DNA from 3 places in the Idiomarina sp. OT37-5b genome. Region 1 is predicted to be linked to each of the others. Evidence: predicted binding sites of a transcription regulator. Region 1 holds the regulator's gene; each other region holds the start of a gene.
What was found. The regulator FliA, encoded in region 1, starts transcription of late flagellar genes. The targets are predictions, from matches to a motif close to CTAAAGNTNNNNNNNNNNNNGCCGATA.
Positions count from the first base shown of each region.

Region 2: C5610_RS08990 (flagellar protein MotY) is a predicted target of FliA. The motif match lies at 2,531-2,557, and genes of this name have one in related genera.
Region 3: C5610_RS04840 (VC2046/SO_2500 family protein) is a predicted target of FliA. The motif match lies at 1,453-1,479, and genes of this name have one in related genera.

Region 1 covers NZ_CP027188.1:693,043-697,110, reverse strand. The annotation lists gene C5610_RS03140 (chemotaxis protein CheA) at 1-1,048, opposite strand, end outside; gene C5610_RS03135 (protein phosphatase CheZ) at 1,062-1,802, opposite strand; gene cheY (chemotaxis response regulator CheY) at 1,817-2,200, opposite strand; gene C5610_RS03125 (RNA polymerase sigma factor FliA) at 2,235-2,960, opposite strand; gene C5610_RS03120 (MinD/ParA family protein) at 2,953-3,825, opposite strand; gene flhF (flagellar biosynthesis protein FlhF) at 3,841-4,068, opposite strand, start outside.
Region 2 covers NZ_CP027188.1:1,914,534-1,918,601, forward strand. The annotation lists gene rsxG (electron transport complex subunit RsxG) at 1-230, shown strand, start outside; gene C5610_RS08980 (electron transport complex subunit E) at 223-915, shown strand; gene nth (endonuclease III) at 920-1,555, shown strand; gene C5610_RS08990 (flagellar protein MotY) at 1,552-2,475, opposite strand; gene rnt (ribonuclease T) at 2,634-3,269, shown strand; gene C5610_RS09000 (peroxiredoxin) at 3,322-3,927, opposite strand; gene C5610_RS09005 (Grx4 family monothiol glutaredoxin) at 4,044-4,068, opposite strand, start outside.
Region 3 covers NZ_CP027188.1:1,050,361-1,054,428, reverse strand. The annotation lists gene xerD (site-specific tyrosine recombinase XerD) at 1-892, opposite strand, end outside; gene C5610_RS04840 (VC2046/SO_2500 family protein) at 939-1,418, opposite strand; tRNA gene C5610_RS04835 (tRNA-Tyr) at 1,536-1,620, shown strand; gene C5610_RS04830 (NAD(P)H-quinone oxidoreductase) at 1,632-2,609, opposite strand; gene C5610_RS04825 (tetratricopeptide repeat-containing response regulator) at 2,726-4,068, shown strand, end outside.

The DNA.
Region 1 (4,068 bases):
TTTCGTCAAGGCGTTTGGTATCAACGCGGACCGTGGTTTCTGCCGGTGGTGGCGGCGGTGTTTTTGCGCCGGCTGCGGGTTTAGACGCTTCGCCTGGTTTGGCGCCGGCGGCGGGTTTGGAAGCTTCGCTTGGTTTAGCGCCTGCGGCGGGTTTGGAGCCTGCGGCGGGTTTAGCGGCTTCGCCTGGTTTGGCGGTTGGGGCTTTGCCCTGGCCATGGAGTTCGTCAAGTAAGGATTCGAACTCGTCGTCGGTGATTTCGTCGTCGTCTTTACCCGAGCCAGAGGCACGGGCTGTATCCGGGGCCGGCTTGTTGGCGTCTAGCTTGGTTGGGGCTTTACCCTGACCATGCAGTTCGTCGAGTAAGGCTTCGAACTCATCGTCGGTGATTTCGTCGTCGTCTTTACTCGTGCCAGAGGCACGAGCTACATCAGAGGCACGAGCTACATCAGAGGCACGAGCCGTATCAGAGGCGGCTTTGGTTGGCGCTTTGCCTTTGCCGTGCAGCTCGTCGAGCAGGGCTTCGAATTCGTCTTCCTGAATTTCGTCGATGCCACCGTCGTTGGCTTCGCTTTCCGGTTGTTCCGGCTGTTCCGGCTCTGCGGGCGCTTGAGCTTCTTCAGTGGTGTCAGCGGCAGCAGCGTCGTGTTCGTCGGCCGATTCCGGTTCACTGAGTTTGTGCAAAGCCTGCAGCAGTTGGTCAGAGGCAGCTTCAACCTCTTCGCGCGCCTGCAACTGAGCAAACTGCGCGTTGATGGTGTCCAGCGCCTGCAAAATGACGTCCATGAGCTCTGAAGTGACACGGCGTTGATGATTACGCAAGGTGTCAAAAACGTTTTCGGCACCATGACAGGTGTCCACTAACGCGTGCACGTTCAAAAAGCCGGCACCACCTTTAACGGTATGGAAACCGCGGAAAATGGCGTTCAGCAAATCTGAATTCTCAGGATCGTTTTCAAGCTCTACCAATTGCTCTGACAGTTGCTCGAGGATTTCCCCGGCTTCTATCAAAAAATCCTGCAGAATGTCTTCGTCCATTTCAAAGCTCATGCAATCGCTGCTCCTAGAATCCTAAACTCGACAATAAATCGTCAACATCGTCCTGACCGGACACCACATCATCGCGCTTATCGGCGTCGATAATGGGTCCTTCTGCCTGACTTTTATCGGCCGCTTGCGGCGCTTTCTTAGCACCTTTTTTCGCTTCGTCGCCAAACAGCTTCAGTAACTCAATCAGGTTCTTTTCGACGTCCTCAACCAACTGGATGACACGGCGGATGACCTGACCGGTAATGTCCTGATAATCCTGAGCCATTAATACTTCCGTCATCAAGCCGTGGATCTGCGGCATGTTCTGCCCACACGACCTAAGTACGTCGTCAACGCCGTGGCACAACGACTTAAACTCAGACAACTCAATGTTATTGTCCATAAGTTGTTGCCATTTCGGCATTAATTGCTCGATTTTTTGATGCATGTCATCTGCCATCGGCAAACAAGCTTCCACGGCATCCATGGTGCGGTTGGCGGCATCTTCGGTTTTTTGAATGACGTATTGCAGACGATTCTGTGCGTCGGGCAGTTCGTCTTCAGTCAGTTGCACAATGCGGGGGTCCAACTGAAAATCCTGCAGCGCTTCGTGGAGGTCACGCGTTAACTGTCCTACCGAAGTAAACAGTTTGTCGTTGCGCCGATTGTACACTTCGTCGAGCATTTCGTTGGCTCGTTTCTGCTGACCGGCTTCCAGTAAGGCAACCAGTTCTTTGGCTTGCTCTAACGAAATGTCGTGGGCATGCTCTGTCATGATAGCTCGCCCTGTTAGCTAATGCGTTCGAAGATCTTATCGAGTTTTTCTTTTAGCGTCGCAGCGGTAAAAGGTTTCACGATGTATCCGTTGACGCCGGCCTGTGCGGCCTGGATGATCTGCTCGCGTTTGGCTTCTGCCGTTACCATCAACACTGGCAGGTGTGACAATTTATCGTCTTTGCGAATCTCTTTGAGCAAATCGATGCCTTGCATACCCGGCATATTCCAGTCTGTTACGACAAAGTCAAAGTCACCTTGTTGCAACATGGGCAGCGCGGTATTACCGTCGTCGGCTTCCTGGATGTTGGTGAAGCCCAAATCGCGCAGTAAGTTTTTGATGATTCGTCTCATTGTTGAAAAATCATCAACAACAAGAATTTTCATATTTTTATCCAAAGCTCCCTCCACTGAGGCTCTCGATTACCACAAATTATTCAACCCAACTCTGCATACGCGACTTAAGGCGCAGCATGGCTTGACTATGAATTTGACTGACTCGCGATTCACTCACACTGAGTACTTCGCCAATCTCTTTTAAGTTCAGTTCTTCATCATAATACAACGAAAGCACCAAAGCTTCACGTTCAGGTAATGACGAAATGGTTTCAGCCAACGCCCGATGAAAGGCATCGTTCTCGACATCCCGTTGCGGCTCGTAATGCGCGCCGGTTACCTGCTCGGGTATGATCGCATCTTCTGACACCCCGAGGTCTTCAATACCGATGATGCGTCCCGAGTTTACATCACGCAAGATAGCATGATACTCGTCCAGCGACAGCTCCAATTGTGCCGCTACTTCTACGTCTTTGGCATCACGGCCGGTTTCGTTCTCAACCTGCCGAATGGCTTCCAGTACCCGCCGATGGTTTCGGTGTACGGAGCGCGGCGCCCAGTCTCCCCGGCGAATTTCGTCAAGCATCGCACCGCGAATACGAATGCCGGCAAAGGTTTCAAAGCTGGCCCCTTTGCTGCCGTCAAAATTTCGTGCCGCTTCCAGTAAACCAATCATGCCCGACTGGATCAGGTCGTCGATTTGCACACTGGCCGGCAATCGCGCCATCATGTGGTGCGCAATGCGCTTAACCAGACCGGTATGCTTCTCGATAATGGCCTGACGGTTGTCGGCATGCGCACTGTACACAGCTGCTTTATTCATTGGCAACATCCTGCTTAGATCTGTTATCGGCAGAAGTTATTAATTGTTCAAGGAAAAATTCCATGTGGCCACCTGCTTGGGCAGGGATTGGCCAGCCCAGGGCCTTCTTCGCCAGCGCTTTTATCGCCAACGATGCGGGTGATTTCGGGTGCGCCACGACCATCGCCTTTTGCTTTCTGACCGCCTGACGCAGGTTTTCGTCAAACGGAATAATAGCGGACAATTCTAACGCGACATCCAAAAATCGATCGGTGACTTTTGTCAATTTATTAAACAGCACCTGGCCGTCACGGAGGTTGCGTACCATATTGGCAACCACCTTAAACTTAAACACACCCTGGTCGCGACTCAATACTTTCATCAACGCGTACGCATCGGTAATTGACGTCGGTTCGTCACAGACCACCACGATAACGTCCTGGGATGCCCGCGCAAAGCTGACCACCGTGTTGCCAATACCGGCGGCGGTATCGACGATCAAGACATCAAAATCGCCCTGAAGCTCACTGAATGCCTGGATCAGGCTGGCGTTTTCACGCTCGGTCAACTCGACCATGGTGCGCGTACCTGAAGTGGCCGGTACGATTTGGATGCCCGCCGGCCCTTCCACCAGGATGTCCCGCAAATCGGCAGTACCGTCGAGCACATGAGAAAGGTTTTTACGCACTCTGAGGCCCAACATGACGTCAACGTTTGCTAACCCCAGATCGGCGTCTAAGACCAAGACGCGCTTACCCTGCTGCGCCATTGCAATCGCCATATTCAGCGACACGTTGGTTTTACCCACGCCGCCCTTGCCTCCGGTGACTGCAATTACTTTGATCTTTGACTGTTTCATTCTTCTTAAGCCACTTGCTTGATCCATGTGCGCGCTACTTCTTTAGTTAATACTCGTGTGCCAGTACGATTTTGGCATCTCTGTCATGTTCGAACAAATGCTTTTGTCATACAAGCGCTCAGCTTCGTTCACCAGAAAATGGGCGTCCGCCACTTTGATGTCTTCCGGTACTTGCTGGCCGTTGGTTAGATAACTTACCGCCATGCCATGCTCGATGGCAACACTGATGCTCTCACCCAGACTCAGGCATTCGTCCAGTTTGGTAAAAAT
Region 2 (4,068 bases), 1.2 Mb from region 1:
TCCGTTCCTTTAGTGGTAAACGGGTTCGTTCGGCCGACGATAAACGTTGGGCAGTGCAACGTGACGGTGGCATGTTTGACCAATTTACCGGTGCCACCATCACACCTCGTGCCGTCGTTCAGGCGGTTAAGCGGGCAACATTATTTTTACAGCAAAACAGCGACACGCTGTTTGCCGCCGACTTGCCCCGCTGTCAGCAGGAGCAGGTAATGGAGGTCAGCGATGAATGAATTTAAAGAACTTACCCGCCAGGGGCTGTGGGAAAATAACCCGGCGCTGGTGCAACTGCTGGGGTTATGTCCACTGCTGGCGGTCACCGCTTCAATCACCAACGCCATGGGCTTGGGCTTAGCCACCTTGTTCGTACTGGTCGGCTCGAATATTACCGTATCGCTGGTACGCCAATGGGTACCACAAGAAATTCGAATTCCAGTATTTGTGATGGTCATCGCAACCTTTGTTACCATCATCCAACTGCTGATGAACGCCTATGTTTACGAGTTGTACCAGTCACTTGGCATCTTCATTCCATTGATTGTGACCAACTGTGCGATCATTGGTCGTGCTGAAGCCTACGCCTCGAAAAATCCATGGCCCAAAGCAGCCTTTGACGGTTTGGTTATGGGCGTCGGTTTTGCCTTAGTGTTGATGTTACTGGGTGGAATGCGGGAGATTATCGGCAACGGCACCCTGTTTGACGGTGCTGAACTGTTGCTTGGCGACTGGGCAGCGCAGCTGCGTATTGAATTATTTGAAGTCAATTACCCGTTGCTGCTGGCGATCTTACCACCGGGAGCCTTTATCGGGCTGGGTTTTATTATTGCCGGTAAGAACTGGATTGATGCCAAACGTGAGGCTAAAGCAGAAAAAATTGAGAAAACGGTCACTCGTGCACGAGTCACCGCAGAGTCGTAACAGTATGAATAAAGAAAAACGTTATCAAATTTTAAGTCGCTTACGGGAACACAACCCAAACCCCACCACCGAGCTGGAATACGAAACGCCATTTCAGTTGCTGATTGCGGTGTTATTGTCGGCGCAGGCAACGGATGTCGGTGTTAATAAAGCCACCCGTAAATTATTTCCAGTCGCGCCGACCGCCGAGAAAATGCTGGCATTAGGCGTTGATGGCATCAAGGAACACATTAAGACCATCGGCTTGTTTAACTCGAAAGCCGAGAATGCCTATAAGACTTGCAAGATCCTGGTGGAAAAGTATCAGGGCGAGGTACCAGAAAGCCGCGAGGCACTCGAAGCACTGCCCGGTGTCGGGCGTAAAACCGCGAATGTCGTTCTCAATACCGCTTTCGGCTGGCCCACTATCGCCGTTGACACGCATATTTTCCGCGTGTCGAACCGTACCCGACTGGCTCCGGGTAAAAACGTCAAAGACGTTGAAGAAAAGCTGATAAAAGTAGTGCCCAAAGAATTTAAAGTGGATGTGCACCACTGGCTGATCTTACATGGCCGTTACACCTGTGTCGCGCGGAAACCCCGCTGCGGCTCGTGCGTGATCGAAGACCTCTGCGAATTTAAGCAGAAAACCAGCGACTAGAGCTGCACCCCGGTAGGTTTTGACAGCCGCACCACCACGCGGCGGTTTTTCGCCCGATCCAGCGCATTGGCATTGCCGGCTATTGGCCGGTCTTCGCCATGCCCAACCGTTTCGATGCGTTGTTCCGCGATGCCACGTTCGACAAAGAAATTTTTAATTTCTTCCGCGCGTTTCTCTGACAATTCCTGATTGGGTTCTCGGGCGCCAAGGGCGTCGGTGTAGGCATTCACCAGTACCAGCTCCAATTCGTCGTCTACGGCGAGATACTGACTGATCTGTTCCAGTTTACGCTGCGACGCCGGCGTCAGTTTTTCACTGTCATCTTCATGATTCAACACCGTGTAAGCAATGTCTTCAAAACTGAACGGCAGTAACGCGTTAATGCAACTGCGAAAGGCATCATAGGCATCTCGGAAATTAACCGAGGACAAAGCCACGGCTACGGTATCAGTTTGGTTATACCAATCTTGATAATAGAACGTGGGGTAGCGTCCTTTTTCCAATTCAGACAACAGTGTCCACGCCATTTGCTTTTGTATCTCACCGTCAAACTGTTTGTAAAACTGCATATCACCGAGCGCGTAGGTCGCTTGTCCTGGCTGCCAACGCGGCGCTACCGACTCAATTTTTGCAACCCCATAACCATCTGGCAGTTGCTGCATATCCAGTTGCATACGCAGATTGAGCTGCTTACCCGCTTCGCTGTTAAATTCTACTTTGCCATACCGCGGAATGGTGTGCTCAAGACCACACTCAAGACGGCTGTTTTCGGCCAGATACCACATAGAGTTGTCGAGGTTAGCGCTATAATGGCGTACCGCGTTTGCCGAACCTGCAGGAACAGTCAGCAACCCCAGCACCGCAACAACCGTGTTGGCGACCAGAGTGTGTTTGAGGCGACAGTTTTTAATTACTGGCATATTGGTTCCTACCGTACAAATTAAATGCTTAAGCTCACCGGTTTTCTATCAGTGCTATCGGCCGTCACCGCGAATCCTTTAACGGTTAAGGCGACAACCACCGGTGGTTTTTGGCATACTATGGCAACTTTCGTAATTACCAGGCAAATGGAGCGCGCATGTCCGACTCAACAGAGTCTTTAATGAAACAGCGATTTAGAGGTTATCTACCGGTTGTTATTGATGTCGAGACCGGCGGTTTTAACCCCCGCCAGGATGCGTTACTGGAGATCGCCGCGGTGTTGCTGGACTTCGACGATGACGGTTGGTTAAAACCAACGGAAACGTTGCATTACCATATTGAGCCCTTTGCAGGTGCCAACATCGAACAGGCAGCCATTGATTTTAACGGTATCGACCCTCACTCACCGCTGCGCGGTGCCATCGCCGAAGATGTGGCATTAAAAGAAATGTTTAAACCCATTCGTAAAGCGCAGAAAGCGGCAGGTTGCCAACGTTCAGTACTGGTCGGTCACAACGCCAACTTTGACCACAGTTTTATGATGGCAGCCGCTGAGCGGAGCAACATTAAACGCAATCCGTTTCATCCCTTTGTGAGCTTTGATACCACCTCGTTGGCGGCTTTAACTCTGGGCCAGACGGTGCTGGTAAAAGCGTGCAAAGCGGCAGGCATTGCCTTTGATCAACAACAGGCTCACTCGGCCATTTATGACACCGAGCGCACTGCAGAGCTGTTCTGTTGGATGGTCAATGAGTGGAAAGTGCTGGGTGGTTGGCCACGCGCCAACGACTAGACATAAAAAAACGCCGCTCATCAGCGGCGTTTCTTATCAACTCAACACTAACTTACAGTTTGTCAGCGTTCTTCGACAGGTAAGCAGCAACACCTTCAGGGTTGTCTTTCATACCTTCTTTGCCTTCTTCCCAGCCCGCAGGGCAAACTTCACCGTGCTTCTGATGGAAGTTCAGAGCATCGACCATGCGCAGCATTTCGTCGATGTTACGACCTAATGGAAGATCGTTAACAACCTGGTGACGCACAACGCCGTCTTCGTCGATCAGGAATGAACCACGGAAAGCAACACCGGCTTCTGGGTGCTCAACATCGTACGCTTTGCAGATGCTGTGACGAACGTCAGCAACCAGTGGGTACTTAACCTGACCGATACCGCCAGCGTCAGTTGAAGTGTTACGCCATGCGTTGTGAGTAAACTGAGAATCGATAGAGACACCGATTACTTCCACACCACGTTTGTTGAATTCTTCTAAACGCTTGTCGAATGCGATCAATTCTGAAGGGCATACGAACGTGAAGTCCAGCGGGTAGAAAAAGATTACCGCTTTTTTGCCTTTGATGTGGTCAGACAGTTTGAAATTCTCAACGATTTCGCCTGAACCCAATACTGCTGCGGCAGTGAAATCAGGTGCTTTACGACCTACTAATACAGCCATTGATTCTCTCCATTTGTTGATATGAAAGTAGCTTAACTAAAGCGTTAAATCAGTACAGTACGAGGATGGGGGTCAGTTGGATCGATTTCAAGACCCGCCCCAACCTGTTTGCTGATTTATTCCTTTTCTGTTGGCTCCGGG
Region 3 (4,068 bases), 360 kb from region 1:
GATGGTGCTGAGCATGCAGGGACTGCAGCCGCTCTCGCGCAACTTGTGTGTAAATTTGTGTCGTAGACAGGTCACTGTGACCCAGCAACATTTGTAATACTCGTAAATCCGCACCATGGTTTAACAGGTGCGTAGCAAATGCATGCCGCAGTGTATGGGGCGACAGATGCGCGCGAATACCCGCTTGCGCCGCATAATGTTTGATGCGGTACCAGAATGCCTGGCGCGTTAATAAGGTACCGCGTTGGGTAATAAAAATCCACGGGCTGTTTTTGTCCGAAAGCGCCGGACGGCCATGGCGCAAATACTGCTGCAGCCAATCGAGCGCTTCCTCACCGAGGGGTACCAGGCGTTCCTTGTCACCTTTACCGATAATACGCACTAAGCCCTGTTGTAATGACACCTGTTCCAATTGCAGTCGGATCAGCTCACTGACCCGCAAGCCACTGGCGTAAAGCACTTCCAGCATCGTGCGATCGCGCAACCCCAGTTCGGTGTCGGTCGCCGGCGCATGCAACAACGCGTCGACATCCGCTTCACTGAGGGAATGGGGGATTGATTGTGGGAGTTTCGGTCGTTTTAAGCGAGCGCTGGGGTCGGTATTCAGCCACCCCTGCTTTACCGCAAACTGAGCAAACTTTTTCATCGCACTTAAAAATCGTGAGGTGCTGCGCGGTGAGAGCCCCTGACTGCGGCGCCAAAGCAAATAATCCTGCAGAATGGTCGACGTGGTATCTAACAAGCCAAGTTTTTGCGTCATCAGGTAATCGCAATAACGGCGTAGGTCAGAACGGTAGGCGGCTTGAGTGTTATTGCTGACACCATGGTGCAACCATAAATACTCAACAAAGGCATCAATACGTTCATCGTCTTGCGGGTGAACTTGGGTCATGGCAGCCGTTACCACACATCAGGATAGCTTAGTACATGCTGCTAGCTTACATGAGCTGTTGCTTTGGTTCTATCCCCAACTGCTGTAACACGTCGTATAACTGCGCGGGGTCGCGACGACGTTTCGGGAGTTTTTCCGGTGCCGCCGCACGCTTGCGGCGCTGCAGCGTTTGCCAATCCAGATTAGCGATTAACTCCAGCGGTAGTCGCTGTGGATCGCTGTTTGGGATAAGCGGTTGCGGGTGCACTGCGTCCTGTAATTTAAAATCACTCAATTGCGAAGCGCTCTGGTAGACGCCGCTGGCGATAAACCGCGCGTCGTTATAGCCTAATGGCCGTGGCCGCGCCGCACCAATGGTACGTTGCCAGTCGACGCTTGCCGGGGCGTCATCGGCAAGCGGTTGTTCGCCCAGCGCTGCCAGCCACAGGGAAAACTCGGCCCCATGCCCCTGCCCAATCGCATTGGCGGCCTGTCGATCAAAATATTCCTGTGCTCCGGATACCGTTCCGGGGGTCAGCTCTGCCATACATCCTGCCGATAACGTTGACGCTTGATGTCGTTATCGGCGGCTGGCAAAAATCTTTAATTTTTATGCTTTTTCCTTTACAGCGTGATTAAGCCTGTTATTATACGCGCCTCGTTTGGAGGGGTTCCCGAGTGGCCAAAGGGATCAGACTGTAAATCTGACGGCTCAGCCTTCGCAGGTTCGAATCCTGCCCCCTCCACCACGATTTCCCGCTTAATCAAGTTCCGCTATTTTCAGCACCACCTTACCTTGCGTTCGATTTTCCTGCAGGTAATTTAAGGCCTCGTTGACCTTTTCTGCCGGAACAACGCGATCGATCATCGGCCGCACCCTTGCCGCAGTGAACGCTTCACCAAAGTGTTGCCAAAGTCCGCTTAAAATAGCGCCTTTACGTTCGCTGGATAAACTTCGCAGCGTGGAGCCCATAAGCCGTTGCCGCTTCATCAGCAGACGACCGAAGTCCACCTGACCATTACGGCCGCCCATCAGCCCGATGAGAACCAGTCGACCGTCCTGTTTCAGTACTTGCTGATCACGCTCCACCGAGTCCCCGCCGACCGGATTAAGAATCACATCAACGCCGCCGACCTCTTTTAGCACCTCGACATAATCCTGGCGGTGCCGATTTATCGCTTCAGTTGCGCCCAGTTCGCGGCAAAATGCACATTTTTCATCACTACCGGCGGTGACATAAATGGGCGTCCCCTGCTCTTTGCATAATTGCAGTAACGCACTACCGACCCCACTGGCACCGGCATGGGCAAAAACCCGGTCGCCGGGCTGTAAATCGGCCAGCATAAACACATTCAAATAAGCGGTCGCAAAAGTTTCTAACCATCCCGCGCCGCGTTCCAGGGTCCAACTGGACGGTAATGGCAGTACCTGCGCCGCATTCACCGTAACCGATTCGGCATAGCCGCCAGCGGCTAACAGCGCACACACTTTGTCGCCAACGGCGAGATGGGTTACCTTGTCACCAATCGCAGTGACTACCCCGCTGCACTCCAGCCCCGGGATTGCCGACGCCCCCGGCGGCGGTGGATAGGCACCGGCAACTTGCATGACGTCGGCGCGATTTACGCCGGCATACGCTATCCGAATGGTCACCTCATCAGCGGCTGGCGTTGTTTGGTTGAGATCATGATCGGGCTGCCAAACCACCCGCCCTTCTTCAATACGCGCTGCTAACATAAAATTTCCTTCGAGTTTTTAAACAAAAAGTCGATAACATCAGTAGTAAAGACGCATAATAATCTTTAACCTAACACGTTGTCGTGACAAAAAACCAAAGGATGGCAAAACACACAATGAGTGAGTTTGTCGAACTCGCCGACAAACGCGTACTGATCATCGAAGATCAAAAAGCGTTTCAGGTGATGCTAAAAGGATTACTGCTCAATCTTGGTGCCAAAGAGGTTGAGGCGAAGCGAACCGGTGAAGCCGGTATTGCTGCGTATGTGCGCAAACCCTTTGACGTAATGCTGGTCGATTACAACCTTGGCCGCGGTAAAAATGGCCGGCAGGTGCTGGAAGAGTTGAAACACCGTGGCGTCCTCAAAGAGGATACCATTTTCTTTATCATCACCGGCGACAATACCCGGCCGATGGTGTTGAGCGCGCTTGAACTACAGCCCGATGACTATCTCACCAAACCCTTTTCACATCGTGTTCTGCGCTCACGAATTGCCCGCGCTTACAAACGCCGGATGTGGCTTAAAGATGTGTTCAAGTCGTTATACAACGGCGATTACACAGCTTGTATTGACGCCTGCCAGCGTCATATCGATTCACAAAGCCGTTACGCCACCTATTGCCAAAAGTTGCAGATTGAACTGTTTAATAAAACGCAGCAACTTGAGCAAGCTGAAGCCGCGATAAAGCGTGTACTTGAAGACGGTGTGCAACCCTGGATTCAGTTAAAACTTGCCGAAACTCGATTGTTGCAACAACGTCCCAAAGATGCTCTGGAGATTGCTGAAGCGGTACTCAAAAAGATGCCAAACGCGATTGAGGCACAGGACATCAAAACGCGCTGCTATTTGCTGCTGGATAATCCTGAAGAGGCGCTGGAAAGCGCGCGGCAGAGCATCAACATGGCCCCGTTTTCCATCTCCAGGCAAACCCAGTTAGCCCATATAGCCCGTGACAATGGCGACTATGAGATTGCCAAACAAGCAATGAACAATGTGCTGCAAATCGCCCGTACCTCAGTGTTTCGTAATGTCCAGCACCTGTGCAATTACTTAAGGGCAATTTTGGACGCTGCCGAACACGCCGATACGCGTCAGAAGGTCGCCAAGTACCAGACGGAAGCGACCATGGAACTGCAACGCTCCCGCTACGACGAGAACATTGTTTATTCCGAGTTGCCGTTTGAAACGCTGGAGTCGATTCTGGTCTCACGTATCGATGCGTTTAATGGACGGCTGCGCGAAGCACAACAATTGCTCAATAAGGCGGTTGGTGATGAACTGTCGCAGAAAAAACCGGTGCCAACCGAGTTACTTGCCGACGTCATCATTGTGTTGCTGGATCTGGGCGAGTTTGAAAAAGCCAATGAACTGGCAATTGCGGCCGATGACGGACACAACATCGATAGTTACACTAAAAAGTTATTGACTGAACGTCGTGAACTGGCACGCAAGACCGA